One region of the Oceanimonas sp. GK1 genome, then DNA from elsewhere that is predicted to be linked to it. Evidence: predicted binding sites of a transcription regulator. Region 1 holds the regulator's gene; each other region holds the start of a gene.
The links. The regulator sigma-54, encoded in region 1, starts transcription at its own class of promoters, with help from an activator protein. The targets are predictions, from matches to a motif close to TGGCACNGTTTTNGCTT.
Positions count from the first base shown of each region.

Region 2: flgA (flagellar basal body P-ring formation chaperone FlgA) is a predicted target of sigma-54. The motif match lies at 1,710-1,726, and genes of this name have one in related genera.
Region 3: GU3_RS13735 (flagellar hook-length control protein FliK) is a predicted target of sigma-54. The motif match lies at 1,814-1,830, and genes of this name have one in related genera.
Region 4: GU3_RS14005 (flagellar assembly protein T N-terminal domain-containing protein) is a predicted target of sigma-54. The motif match lies at 1,311-1,327, and genes of this name have one in related genera.

Region 1 is NC_016745.1:908,342-911,545, forward strand. Features, by position in the region: gene rapZ (RNase adapter RapZ) at 1-510, opposite strand, end outside; gene ptsN (PTS IIA-like nitrogen regulatory protein PtsN) at 520-966, opposite strand; gene hpf (ribosome hibernation promoting factor) at 969-1,256, opposite strand; gene GU3_RS04290 (RNA polymerase factor sigma-54) at 1,281-2,717, opposite strand; gene lptB (LPS export ABC transporter ATP-binding protein) at 2,759-3,204, opposite strand, start outside.
Region 2 is NC_016745.1:2,958,019-2,961,222, forward strand. Features, by position in the region: gene GU3_RS13970 (protein-glutamate O-methyltransferase CheR) at 1-733, opposite strand, end outside; gene GU3_RS13975 (chemotaxis protein CheV) at 754-1,665, opposite strand; gene flgA (flagellar basal body P-ring formation chaperone FlgA) at 1,836-2,555, shown strand; gene flgM (flagellar biosynthesis anti-sigma factor FlgM) at 2,623-2,946, shown strand; gene flgN (flagellar export chaperone FlgN) at 2,946-3,204, shown strand, end outside.
Region 3 is NC_016745.1:2,906,065-2,909,268, forward strand. Features, by position in the region: gene GU3_RS13735 (flagellar hook-length control protein FliK) at 1-1,744, opposite strand, end outside; gene fliJ (flagellar export protein FliJ) at 1,951-2,388, opposite strand; gene fliI (flagellar protein export ATPase FliI) at 2,385-3,204, opposite strand, start outside.
Region 4 is NC_016745.1:2,961,295-2,964,498, forward strand. Features, by position in the region: gene flgN (flagellar export chaperone FlgN) at 1-83, shown strand, start outside; gene GU3_RS13995 (LPP20 family lipoprotein) at 100-501, opposite strand; gene GU3_RS14000 (FlgO family outer membrane protein) at 491-1,219, opposite strand; gene GU3_RS14005 (flagellar assembly protein T N-terminal domain-containing protein) at 1,398-2,531, shown strand; tRNA gene GU3_RS14010 (tRNA-Arg) at 2,608-2,682, shown strand; gene GU3_RS14015 (SDR family oxidoreductase) at 2,746-3,204, shown strand, end outside.

The DNA.
Region 1 (3,204 bases):
GCCAAAGGACTCGAACACCCAGTTCAGCTCCTTTTCCTTTTTGCCGAGAATGCGTTCACGAATGATCTCGCTGAGATCGTGAATGCTCAAGGCGGAAGTGTCGATGCGCAGATCCGCATCCGACGACAGCGGCGCCAGCAGGTGGGTTTCTTCGCGAATGGCCTCGTCCAGGGTCAGGCTGTGGCGGGACAGGGGATGCAGCCTACGGGTGTCGCCAAAACGACGGATCAGCACCGAGTTGTCGGCGTCGATAAAGAAGCTGGACAGCTGCACGTCGTCCATGGCCCGCACTTCGGCGAGAAAGGCCTCAAGCTGCTCGGGACTGTCGGGCAGGTTGCGTACGTCTATGCTCACGGCCACGGCCCCGGGCTTGTCCTGGCGCAGACGCACCAGCTCCGGCAGCAGTGCCACCGGCAGGTTGTCGACGCAGTAGTGGCCGAGATCCTCAAGCACCCGCAACGCCACTGTCTTGCCCGACCCGGAACGGCCACTGACAATCACCAGCTGCATCTTGGCTCCTCAGGCTGAAATCATGATTTGATAAAGTTCTTCGTCACTGCCGGCCTGACGCAGTTGCCGGCAGACCTGCTTGTTGCTCAGCTTCTCGGCGATCAGCGACAGGGTTTTAAGGTGCTGTTTGCATTCCTGCTCCGGCACCAGCAGGGCAAACACCAGACCGACCGGCTGATTGTCGATGGCATCGAACTCCACTGGCTCGGCAAAGGTAAGCAGTACGGCCGTCGCCTTGTTGTCATTACCGATCCGGCCATGGGGAATGGCGATGCCGTTGCCAATGCCGGTACTGCCCATTTTCTCCCGGGCCAGCAGACAGTCAAAAAGCGACTGGCTGCCGATATTGAGGTGGTCGGCAGCCAGCTCGCTGATGATTTCCAGAGCACGTTTTTTGCTCGTGCAGGGAACTGCACTGCGGGTGCAGTCCCTGCTTAGTATGTCGGCGACTTCCATGGTTACTTTTGCTTGAGCTTCTCTTTGTGTTTGATGATCTGGCGATCCAGCTTGTCGATGAGGCCATCGATGGCGGCATACATGTTTTCGTGCTGGGCGTTGGCGAACAGCTCACCGCCACTGACATGCAGCTTGGCCTCGGCAATCTGCTGCATTTTTTCCACATTGAGGATGACGTGCGCATTGGTGATGTGATCGAAGTGGCGTTCCAGCCGGGAAAACTTGCTGTTTACATAATCACGCAGTGCATCGGTGATTTCGACATGGTGTCCAGTCAGATTAATTTGCATAACGTCTTCCTTCTGTCGTTGCCTTTAAACCAGGCGTTTGCGCTGATTGGAAGGGGGAATGGCCAGTGACTCCCTGTACTTGGCGATGGTCCGCCTGGCCACCTTGATCCCCTGGTCGGCCAGCAGCTGGGCAATTTTGCTGTCGCTCAGCGGCTTGGCCGGGTTTTCGGCCCCGACCAGTTTTCTGATCAGGGCGCGAATTGCCGTGGAAGAACACTCACCGCCATCGTCGGTGCCCACATGGCTGGAGAAGAAGTACTTGAGTTCAAACACGCCTCTGGGGGTGTGCATGAACTTCTGGGTGGTCACCCGGGAAATGGTGGACTCATGCATTTCCACCGCCTCCGCCACATGGTTCAGCACCATGGGCTTCATGGCCTCTTCTCCATACTCAAAGAATGCCTGTTGTTGTTCAACAATACAATTGGCAACCTTGAGCAGCGTCTCATTTCGGCTTTCAAGGCTTTTGAGGAACCATTTGGCATCCTGCAAATGGTTGCGAATAAACTGGCCGTCTTCGCTGTTTCTGGGCTTGTTGGCCAGGGCCGCATAGGTCTGGTTGAGCCGTACCTTGGGCATGGCCTCGGGGTTGAGCTCCGCCACCCAGGCGCCGCTGCGTTTGGTGACCACCACGTCGGGAATAACGTATTCGGAGTTGCCCTGAAGAATGCTGCTGCCGGGGCGGGGCTCGAGCTGCTGGATCAGGGCCAGCACTGCGCGCAGCTCCTCTTCCCGGAGTTTGGTCTTGCGCTGCAGGCTGCGATAGTCCCGGTTGCCGAGCAGGTCCATGTGCTGCAGCAGCAGGTTGCGGGCCTCGGCCAGCCAGGGGGTGTCGGGCGGAAACTGGTCCAGCTGAATGCACAGGCATTCCTGCACGCTGCGGGCGGCCACGCCGACGGGATCGAAGTGCTGAATGCGCTTGAGCACGGCTTCCACTTCGTCCGCCTCTATGTCCAGCTCGTCCGCCGACACCGCCTGCAGCAAGTCGTTGATATCGGCGGTAAGGTAACCGGCATCGTCGATGGCGTCGATAATGGCCAGGGCAATGGCCTGATCGGTCTCGCTGAAGGGGGTCAGGTTCATCTGCCAGATCAGGTAGTCCTGCAGGCTTTCGGTGGTTTCACCCTGGTAGACGGTGTCTTCCAGCCCTTCCGGCAGGCCGGCGCCGCCGCTGACGGGAGAGGCGGTGTACACCTCTTCCCAGCTGGTGTCCATGGGCAGATCTTCACCCAGCTGGTTGCGCTCCATGGCGGTATCCGAAGCCATCTGCTCTTCGTTGCGGTTGTCGTCGACCTTGATGCTGTCCGGCTCCTCCTGCTCCAGCAGCGGGTTGCTGTCCAGGGCCATCTGGATTTCCTGCTGCAGTTCCATGCTGGACAGTTGCAGCAGGCGAATGGCCTGCTGCAACTGGGGGGTCATGGTCAGCTGTTGGCCAAGGCGTAACTGAAGAGTGGGCTTCATTCGTTGCAACGTCCTTCCTAATCAACCGCGTCGCGGTGCCGTCAAAGGCTGAATTGTTCGCCGAGATAGACCTTTTTGACCTGTTCGTTGGCCAGTATCTCCGCCGGGGTCCCGGCCGCAATCCGATGGCCATGACTGACAATATAGGCCTTTTCGCATACGTCCAGGGTTTCGCGCACGTTGTGATCGGTGATCAGCACGCCCAGACCCCGTTCCTTCAGGTGCAGAATGATCTTCTTGATGTCTATGACAGAAATGGGATCCACGCCGGCAAAGGGTTCATCGAGCAGTATAAAGCGCGGATCTGCCGCCAGTGCCCGGGCGATCTCCACCCGTCGCCGTTCGCCGCCGGACAGGCTCATGCCTAAGCTGTCGCGAATATGGGTGATGTTGAACTCTTCCAGCAGCTGCTCCATTTTTTCGTTACGGCCGTCGGCATTCAGATCCTTGCGGGTCTGCAAGACCGCCATCAGGTTGTCGGCCACGC
Region 2 (3,204 bases), 1.5 Mb from region 1:
GCAGGTAGCCACCGGGATTAAGGGCACCGGCAAACTGGTTAAGAATTTTGGATTTGTTCTCGGGAGAGAAATAAATCAACACGTTACGACAGAAAATAATGTCGAACTTGCCCAGTGAGGCATAGCTGTCGAGCAGGTTATAGGAGCGAAAGCTGACCATGTTTCTGATCCCCGCCTGCAACTGCATGCGACCCTCGCTCAGGGGAGTAAAAAAACGGCTGCGCCGCTCCGGCGACAGCCCCCGGGCCAGCGACAGGCTGTCGTAAATGCCGGTTTTGCAGTGCTCGAGCATGGTGGCGGAAATATCGGTGGCAAGAATTTGCAGCCCCGGCAAGGCCCCCGGCCGCCGGGCCGAATATTCCTGGGCGGTCATGGCAATGGAGTAGGGCTCCTGGCCCGACGAGCAGGCCGCGGACCAGATACGTAACGATTTGCCGGGCTTGGCCAGCTCCGGAAACAACCGCTCGCTGAGCTGAACAAACGGATAGACATCCCGAAACCAGAGGGTTTCGTTGGTGGTCATGGCGTCGATCACCGCCGTTTTGAGCTCCCGCTCCCGCAACTGCATGGAGCGCTCCAGCAGCTCGCCCATGGACGCAATGCCAAAACGCGCCAGCAACGGTGCCAGCCGGCTCTTGACCAGGTACTGCTTGCTGTTGCCCAGCACAATGCCGGTGTTGCTTTCCAGAAACCGGCAAAACGCCAAGTACTGCTCATCGGTGAAAGTTTTCATCCGTGTTCGTTACACCTTGTTCAGAGCGCGTTATTAACGGCCGTGGCCAGCTCATCGGGCTGAAACTTGGCAATAAAATTGTCGGCCCCGACCTTTTCGACCAGGGCCTTGTTGAAGACGCCGCTGAGGGAGGTATGCAGGATCACGTGCAAATCTTTAAGTGCCGGATGATTGCGGATTTCGGCGGTGAGGGTGTAACCGTCCATTTCCGGCATTTCCACGTCGGAGATCACCAGTGACAGTTGCTCGTGAATGGGGCCCTGCCCGGCCAGCTCCAGCAGCTTGTTCAGCGCCTGTTTGCCGTTTTCGGTGACGATGCATTCCAGCCCCAGGGATTCCACCGCCTTTTGCACCTGACGGCGGGCCACGGACGAGTCGTCGGCGATCAGCACCGGCTTGTGCTGTACCGCCTGTCGGTGGGACTGCTCAATGATGGACGCGTTCACCTCGGTGCTGGCCGGGGAAATTTCATCAAGGATCTTTTCCACGTCGAGAATTTCCACCAGCTCACCGTCGATTTCGGTCACTGCGGTCATGTAGTTGAAACGACCGGCCCCCTTGGGCGGCGGCAGTATCGACTCCCAGTTGACATTCACAATGCGCTCTACCGAGTTCACCAGAAAGCCCTGCACCGAACGGTTGTATTCGGAGATGATGGCAAAGCTGGTATCGGTCTGCTCAATGGGGCGGCCGCCCATGGCCTTGCTCAGATCGATAATGGAAATGGTCTGGCCGCGAATATTGGCCACCCCTCGAATCACCGGATGACGCTGGGGCAGGCTGCTGAGCCGGGGACACTGCAACACTTCCTTGACCTTGAAGACATTGATGCCAAATCTTTGGCGGCCATTGAGCCGGAACAACAATAATTCCAGCCGGTTCTGGCCCACCAGCTGGGTTCTCTGGTTTACCGAGTCAAGTACTCCCGCCATTATTCCGCCTCCAGAACGATTCGTGATGCCAAGCTTAAGGCGCATGGCATGTTTTATGCATTATTTGTCATCTGCTGTCACCTAGCTTAACACCGGCAATGTGCCAGCGCTACTTGAGCCCGGCAAAGAACGGGACCGGCGACAAGGGCGTTATCGGCGATGGAGTGAAGATGCTTAATGGTTTTTTTCCCCGGCGGCACGGCCGCCCGCCGGCCGCAACCCGGTTGGGCCTGGCGCTGCTGGCGTTCATGCCGCTGCTGGCCCAGGCGAACGTGCACGAACAGATTGGCCGCTACGCCGAGGACTATGTGCGCGATTTCGTGGTCGCCGGCCCCCGGGACAAAGTGGAAATCGAGGCCGCCGGCATTGATACCCGGCTGCAGCTGACCGAGTGCCCGGGCATGCTGACCGCCGAGCTGCGCGGCAGCGGCGAGGTCCGGCGCAACACCCATGTGCATCTGCAATGCCATGAAGAGCCGGGCTGGAGCCTGTTTGTGCCGGTACGGGTGCGCATTCTCAAGCCGGTGGTCACCGCCGCCTCCCCCATCGCCCGCAATACCCTGTTGCAGCCGGAGCAACTGCAGCTGAGCTACCAGGACGAGGTGCTGCTGCGCGGTGACGTCTTTGACGATATTCAGTCGCTGCTGGGGACCCGCAGCAAGCGGGATCTGCGCCCGGGCCGCCCGGTGCTTGCCAGCCAGTTGTGCGTGGTGTGCAAGGGCGACAAGGTCACCATAGTGGCCGAAACCGGCGGGCTGTCGATTCGCACCGAGGGTACCGCCGAGGAAGACGGCACCTTCAACGAGCATATTCGTATTCGCAACAGCCGCTCCGGGCGCCAGATTCAAGGGCGGATCAGCGAAGCCGGGGTGGTGAAGGTCGCCCTGTAAATTCTGCTAAAGTTGCCAGTAGATCGGTCGATAACCGAATGACAGCAGCAAATCAGGATTGAATCTTATGGCCATCGACAAGCTTCCTCCCGGCATTCATAACAGCCCGTCGGTCAGCGGCAACAAGTACCCGCAGAAAAACGACGCAACCCAGACCCAGCCCGGCTCTTCGCCTTCGGTCAGTGCCGGCCGGGATGAAGTGACCCTGACCCCGGAAGCCAAACAGCTCAGCCGTATGCAGCAAAGCCTGCAGGCCGGCGGCGACACCGACAACAGCGCCCGGCTGGACGCCATTAAAAAGGCGGTCAATGAAGGCAGCTATCAGGTGAATGCCGACCGGCTGGCGGGCAACATCCTCAATCTGGAACAAGACATAGAGTCCCTGTATTAATGAGTCTTGATACGCTGCTGCAACAACAACAGGAACAACTTCAGCGCCTGCTCGATCTGACCGAGCAGGAGCTTGCGCTTATCGTCAAGCGCAAGGCGCTGGAACTGCCGCCCCTTACCGAGCAAAAGCAACAGCTGCTGCTCGCCATTCAGGCCACCGATGCCAGCCTGTGCGCCCATCCCGAGGTGACCGAACTGACCACCACGTACCGCCCCCGGGTCGATGCCCTGCGTGACCTGATGGCCCGCTGCCAGGACC
Region 3 (3,204 bases), 1.5 Mb from region 1:
TGAGCAGATCCCGCAGCCGCGGCATGGCCTGCTCCAGCATGTCCCGGGCCTGGGTGTGCTGGGCCTGAATCTGCAGGCTGACCTCGCCCTGCTCAAATTTAAGCTGAATGCGCATGCCTCCCAGCTCGGAAGGATTGAGGCGAATATCCGCCTCCTGCAGGTCCTGGTTCACCATCACCTGCACCTGCTGGCTGAGCTGGCGGGCATTCTGCTCCGGCGCCCCCTGGTGCAGGTTAAGCTGCCGCTCCCCCTGGGGCTGAGGCGCCCGCTCGGCCGCGGTGGCACCGGCTTCGCGACCAGCGGTCACCGCCGCCAACGGCTGTTGCCCGTCCGGTGTCACCGGCGGCTGGCCGCTGGCGTCACGGGTCACACTGCCCTGAGTCTGGGTCATGGCATCGCTCAGCTGCTCGGTGCGGGAAGCATTATCTTCAGGCTCCGCCGACTCGTCTTTCGCCTCGGCGGCGTTATCCATCACCGGCAGGTCGGTATCGGGAGAATCGGTGTTGCTCACCAAGGCCTGCTCGGTGGCCATGCCGGACTGCTGGGCCTGTTGCCAGCGGCGGCCATGCTCAATCTGGGCCAGCCACTCCGGGGTGGCCGGCTGGCGCTGGCTGTCCTGGCGAGTGATAGCGGCATCCTGTCTGGGCTGAGCGGCCTGCACATCACCCTCGGCGGCCGATGGGTCATCAGGCACCGGGGCGGAAGACACCGAGCGGACGGAGGAAGACTCGGCCACCGCGCCTTGGAAGGATGCCCCGGTCTGACGGGGATTGATGCTGTCCGCCGGGCGTTCACCGGCCGGTTTGCCCTCGATAGCCTCCTCTCCGCCAGCGGCGGGCAGGGTTTGCTCACCGGTTGGGAGCCCCGCCGCTTTTTCAGAAACCTGGGGGGTCACCGGCGCGCGTTCGGCTCCGCTGACCGGCGACATGGTGAGGGTGGAAAGGGATATTCCCGCGGCCCGGCCCGCGTTGTTTGATTCAAGTTTGTCTGACTCAGGCTTGCCGGCATCGGGCTTGCCGGGCACCGGTGGTGCCTCGGTCTGGTCGGCAGAAGACGACGGCGCGGCCACGCCCCGGCTCGGCGTGTGTGCCACGGGGCTTTCCTGCGCCACACCCTCAACCACCGTTTTCCCCTCACCGGACGACGCTTTCCCATCGGCGGCCGGCGGCGTCTCAGGCTGGGCCGCGGACATTAAGGGCTTTTGCAACGCATTGCCGCCCTCGGTGGCGGCAGCCGGTGGCTTGCTGGCCGGCTGCCCGGCAGCCTCCTGGACACCGGACACGGGGTTACCCTGCCGGGACAGGGAGGGCTCGTTTTCCGGCGGCTCACTGAGAGTATTTGCCGCCTCCGGCAGCGCCTTGCCGCCCGGCACCACTACCGGCACTACCACCGGCACAACGGCGTCATCGGGCAAAGCGGCGCCGGTGTCAGCTAGCTGCTCCCCGGCGTCAGGCTCACTCTGCGGCTGGTCGGCATCGGTCTTTGAAAGGGGGGCCGTTGACGGCGTCTCGGCACCGGAGTCAGCCTGGGCAGAAGGCTCAACCCCGGCAGGTTCGGCGTTGCCGCCGTCGGCGGGCGCTGCCGCGGCAAGGGTGCCGGCGGACTTTTCCGCGCCGGTGTCGGCCTCGGTGGCGGCCTGCGCCAGCAGCTCGGCAAAGCCGGAGGACTTTGCCGCGTCGCCCACCGGCGAAACGGCCCTTGCTGAACCCATGCCGCCGGACAGGGCGGGAATGACTGTGGTCATGCTGATCCCTTGATTGTCGCTGTGGCCACCGTGGCCCGAATGCTGGTCAACTGCCAGAGCAGGTGATGAAAGCAAGTTATGTACCAACTTTGCGGTTTCCTGCCCCCCCCTTCACGCCCTTCACCCTTGGTAAGGGGAGGTGCACAAGGGCTCGGTCATGTATTCCCTCCCCTTTGCAAGGGGAGGGTCAGGGAGGGATTGGAAACCTACAGCGGCTTGCGGTGAAAGCGGTAAATGGCGAGGTTGTCGAGCATCTTCTGCTCCTGACGGGCGGCTTCCTGTTGCTTGCGCTCGCTTTCGCGCTCCATTAACTTGCCAATGGCCTGCTTGCGGGCGCGCACCGCCAACCAGGCATCGCGGCTTTGGGCCAATTGATCCCGGGCCTGCTGCAGGCCCTGCTGTTGCTGTTGCTGGGCCACTTCCAGCTTGTCGATAAAGCCACGGAAATGGCCGAACTGGTGGGCTTCCAGCCCGCTTCGGCCGCGCTGCTGAAAGGTCTGCACATACTGGCGCTGATACTGGCTGAGGGTCTGCAACTGCTGCTCCATCTGCTGCAGCTGCAACTGGGCGATATTGAGCTCCGCCGCCGCCTTGCGCTCTTCCCCCTCCAGCTGCTCCAGCAACAGGGTCAATGCCCGGCTCATCCGCCAGCCCTCAGCAGCGGCATGGCCACTACCGCCAGCTCCTTGAGGCAGGACTCGAAGTCAAACACCTCGGTCATGGTCTGGGTCAGGAAACGATCCAGGCGCGGACGAATGGTAATGGCCATGTCGAGCCTGGGATCGGCGCCGCTTTTGTAGGCCCCCAGGTTGATCAGATCGTGGTTCTGCTGGTAGAGGGCATAGGCCTGCTTGAGCACCCTGGCCTGCTGCTGATGCTCCGGGGTGGTGACCGCCGTCATCACCCGGCTGATGGACTTTTCAATGTCGATGGCCGGGTAATGTCCGCTGTCGGCCAATTGACGCGACAGCACGATATGGCCGTCGAGAATGGCCCGGGCGGCATCGGCAATGGGATCCTGCAGGTCGTCGCCCTCGGTGAGCACGGTAAAAAAGGCGGTAATGCTGCCCTGGCCTTCGCCGCCGTTGCCGGCCCGCTCCACCAGCGCCGGCAATTTGGCGAACACCGAGGGCGGATAGCCCTTGCTCGCCGGCGGCTCCCCCACCGCCAGGGCAATTTCCCGCTGGGCTTGGGCATAGCGGGTGAGCGAGTCCATCAGCAGCAACACGTTCAGCCCCTGATCCCGATAATACTCTGCCAGGGTCAGGGCGGTTTCACAGCCCTTGAGCCGCATCAGCGGCGAGGCATCGGCCGGGGCCGCCACCACCACGGCGCGGGCCCGGCCTTCGTCCCCCAGGATCACGTCGATGAACTCCTTGACCTCCCGGCCCCGCTCGCCAATAAGCCCCACCACCACCACATCGGCCCTGGCGCCCCGGGTCATCATGCCCAGCAGCACA
Region 4 (3,204 bases), 1.5 Mb from region 1:
GGCTGCACGAGCGCCAGAGCATGACTTACGATCAGAAAGGCCACACCAAAGGCATCAACAAGGGCGCCGGCTTCAAGGTGTAAGCCGCCCCTTCGCCCGTTACAGCTCGCCCCGCCGCAATCTCTGATAGAGCGCCAGATCCAGCTCCAGCTCGGTGACGTACATGTCGCCGTCGGGGTAGCTGTTGACCACCCGCGCGCCCCGCACCACGCCCCGGCTGGAGCTGCTGACGGTGCCGTCCTGCAGAATATGACTATCGAGCTGGCTGGAACTCGATACCCTCACTCCGCTCAGCTGTTCGCTCAGCTCCCGGTAGGCATCCAGGCGCGAGGCGCGCATGGCGTGCAGCAGTTTCTGCTGATAGTCCCCGGGCCGCTGCAGGCTGATGGGCGCATAACCCACCGCATAAAGATGGCCCCTGGCGGGGGCGTCGGCCGAGCCCTGGCCGGCACAACCGGCAAGGCCGACCAGCGCCAGCAGGGCCAACAGCTTATTTGTCATAACGTCTCCTGATGTGCTCGGGGATCTCGGGACCTCGCGTGTTCAGCATGGCCGCCACCAGGTAGTCGGGCACAAACTGCTGGGCACTGCTGACCATGCCGTGATCCGCCATGGAGATCAGCCGGGCATTAATCAGTTTGCCCCCCAGGGTGTCGCTGATGGTGCCGTGCAGCAGATACTGGGCATTGATGCGCCCGCTCAGCTGACGGTAATCCCGGCTGGTGCTGACATCTCCCTCGGGGGTGATGCGAATAAAGGGCAGCGCCTTGAAGTCCACCACCTTGAGGCCGTACTGATTAAGCTGAAACATCATGGTTTCCGATAACAAGCGGCCGAATTCGTCCTGGCGGGTGTAATCTTCCTGACTGACAAAGCCACTGACGGCAATGCCCGCCTGCCGGTTCATGTTATGGGCCGACGACACCAGCCGGTAGGCCAGCGCCGACATGTGCTGCTGCAGCTGGGTCTGGCCGCCCACCAGTGAAGGGCCGGCCTCGGGCAGGTAGGCGCTGCGGGTGCCGGCACTCATGCGCATGGGCACCCCGTCCTGGCTGTGGCGAGGGGAACGAGCGGGCGCCGGTGGCTCTCCCAGGGCCTGGTGACTGACATAATGAGCCGCATGATCGTGAGGCAGATAGTGGTTTTGGCCGTCAAACCGGGGCTGCCCGGTACAGGCGGACAACCCCAGCACGGCGGCCAGAATAAGGGCTCTGGTCATTCACAGGCTCCCGTTGTTAAAGAAACTGATGATATATCGGCCGCCGGAGCATGAACTTTACTCAGACAGCCGGTGATGGCGGCAAACCGCCCGGCAAGAATTTTGCATAAACCTTGCCATATTCTCACTGGAACCGCGATTTTTTCAAAAGCGGCTCACCGTTTGACAGGATGCGTCCGTGATCAAAAACCCCCTTGCCGTGCTGTTGCTGTTGTTTCCGCTGCTGGCCCGGGCCGACTGGTATCAGGCCGAAGGCTCGGCCCCCCTGAGCCTCGGCGCCGACACCGCCCGCCAACAGGCGCTGGAGCAGGCCCTGAGCGATGCTCTGCTGCAGTCGGGCGCCTCCCTGAACACGGTGCAGTCGGTCACCAACGGCGCCTTTGCCGGCCAGCAGCTGGATATTTCCGCCCAGGGCGAGCTGATGGACTATCTGATCCTCAGCGAGCGCCGGGAGCAGGGCCGGCTGTGGCTGACGGTGCGGGCCGACATCTGGCCCGGCGAGCGCCGCCAGGAACAGTGCGCCGGTCGCTACCGCCCGGGCATGAGCCTGACGCCCATCACGCTGCAGCACCCTCAGCAGGGCGCCACCGGACAGATCTATGAACTGGGCACGGCGCTCACTCGGCGGCTGGCGAGCCGGCTGGAACCCAGCGTCAATATTACGTCTACCCTTGCCCACGGTCTGGACACCGACCCCGCCCTGCCCCGGGAAGCGGGGCTGCGCCGGGGCGGCGACCTGCTCGCCGGCAAACAGCGGTCCCGGCTGCTGCTGAGCGGGGTGATCGAAGACATCAGCATTGAGGATGGCCACTGGACCAAGTGGACCTTTTCCGAGATTCCCCGGGCCTTTCGCATGCGCATCACCCTGGAAGACAGCCTCACCGGCGATGTGCTGCTGCAGCGCCAGTACCAGACCCGCTCAAGCTGGGACTACCGCCGGCACGACAAGGTCAATGTGCATGAACAGGGCTTCTGGCAGTCCGGCTACGGCCAGGCGGTGGAGCAGGTCCTGGCGAACATCGGCCAGGACGTGATCAAGGCCCAGGCCTGCCTGAAGGCGGTGGGCAACATAGTGCAGCAGTCGGAAGAAGGCATACTGATGGATCTGGGCCGGCGGGAAGGCATTCAGGTGGGCGACCGGTTTACCCTCACTCACCGTCGCCAGCTTACCCCGGGCTATTACAGCGAGACCTCGTCAAAGGCCGCCTTTGTGGTGCAGCAAAGCCATGGCGACTACAGCCTGCTGGCCCCGGCCGACGCCGAAGCCAGGGCCATGACGGTGATGCCCGGCGACCGCCTCACCCAGCTGTAGCCCTGCTCGAATAACCGCCAAACGCTCGGCACAACGTTGCGCCACCGGAAGAAATTTGCAATATTGTGCCCGCCTTGTCCCCGTAGTTTAATGGATAAAACAAGCCCCTCCTAAGGGTTAGATGCAGGTTCGATTCCTGCCGGGGACGCCAGGCCTTCGCTGTTTCCCCGCCTTTTCTGTTACATTGGCCCCATCTTGATAACGGGAGCCATTCATGACCAGATCCGTGCTTATTACCGGTTGCGCTACCGGCATTGGCCACGCCGCCGCCCATTACCTGCACCAGCAGGGATTCAACGTCATCGCCTCGGCCCGCAATGAGCAGGACGTGGCGCAACTGCGCCAGCAAGGGCTCAAGGCGGTGCACTTGGATCTGGCCGATGAGGCCAGCATCGAGCGGGGGCTGGAGCAGGCCCTGACGCTGACGGACGGCCAGCTGTATGGTCTGTTCAACAACGGCGCCTACGGCCAGCCCGGCGCCCTGGAAGACGTGCCCACCGCCGCCCTGCGCGAGCAGTTCAACACCAACCTGTTCGGCACCCATCACCTCACCCGGCTGGTACTGCCGCTCATGCTCGGTGCCGGAGCAGGCCGCATTATTCAGAACAGCTCGGTGCTGGGGCTGGTGGCCATGCAATACCGCGGCGCCTACAATGCCAGCAAGTTCGCCCTG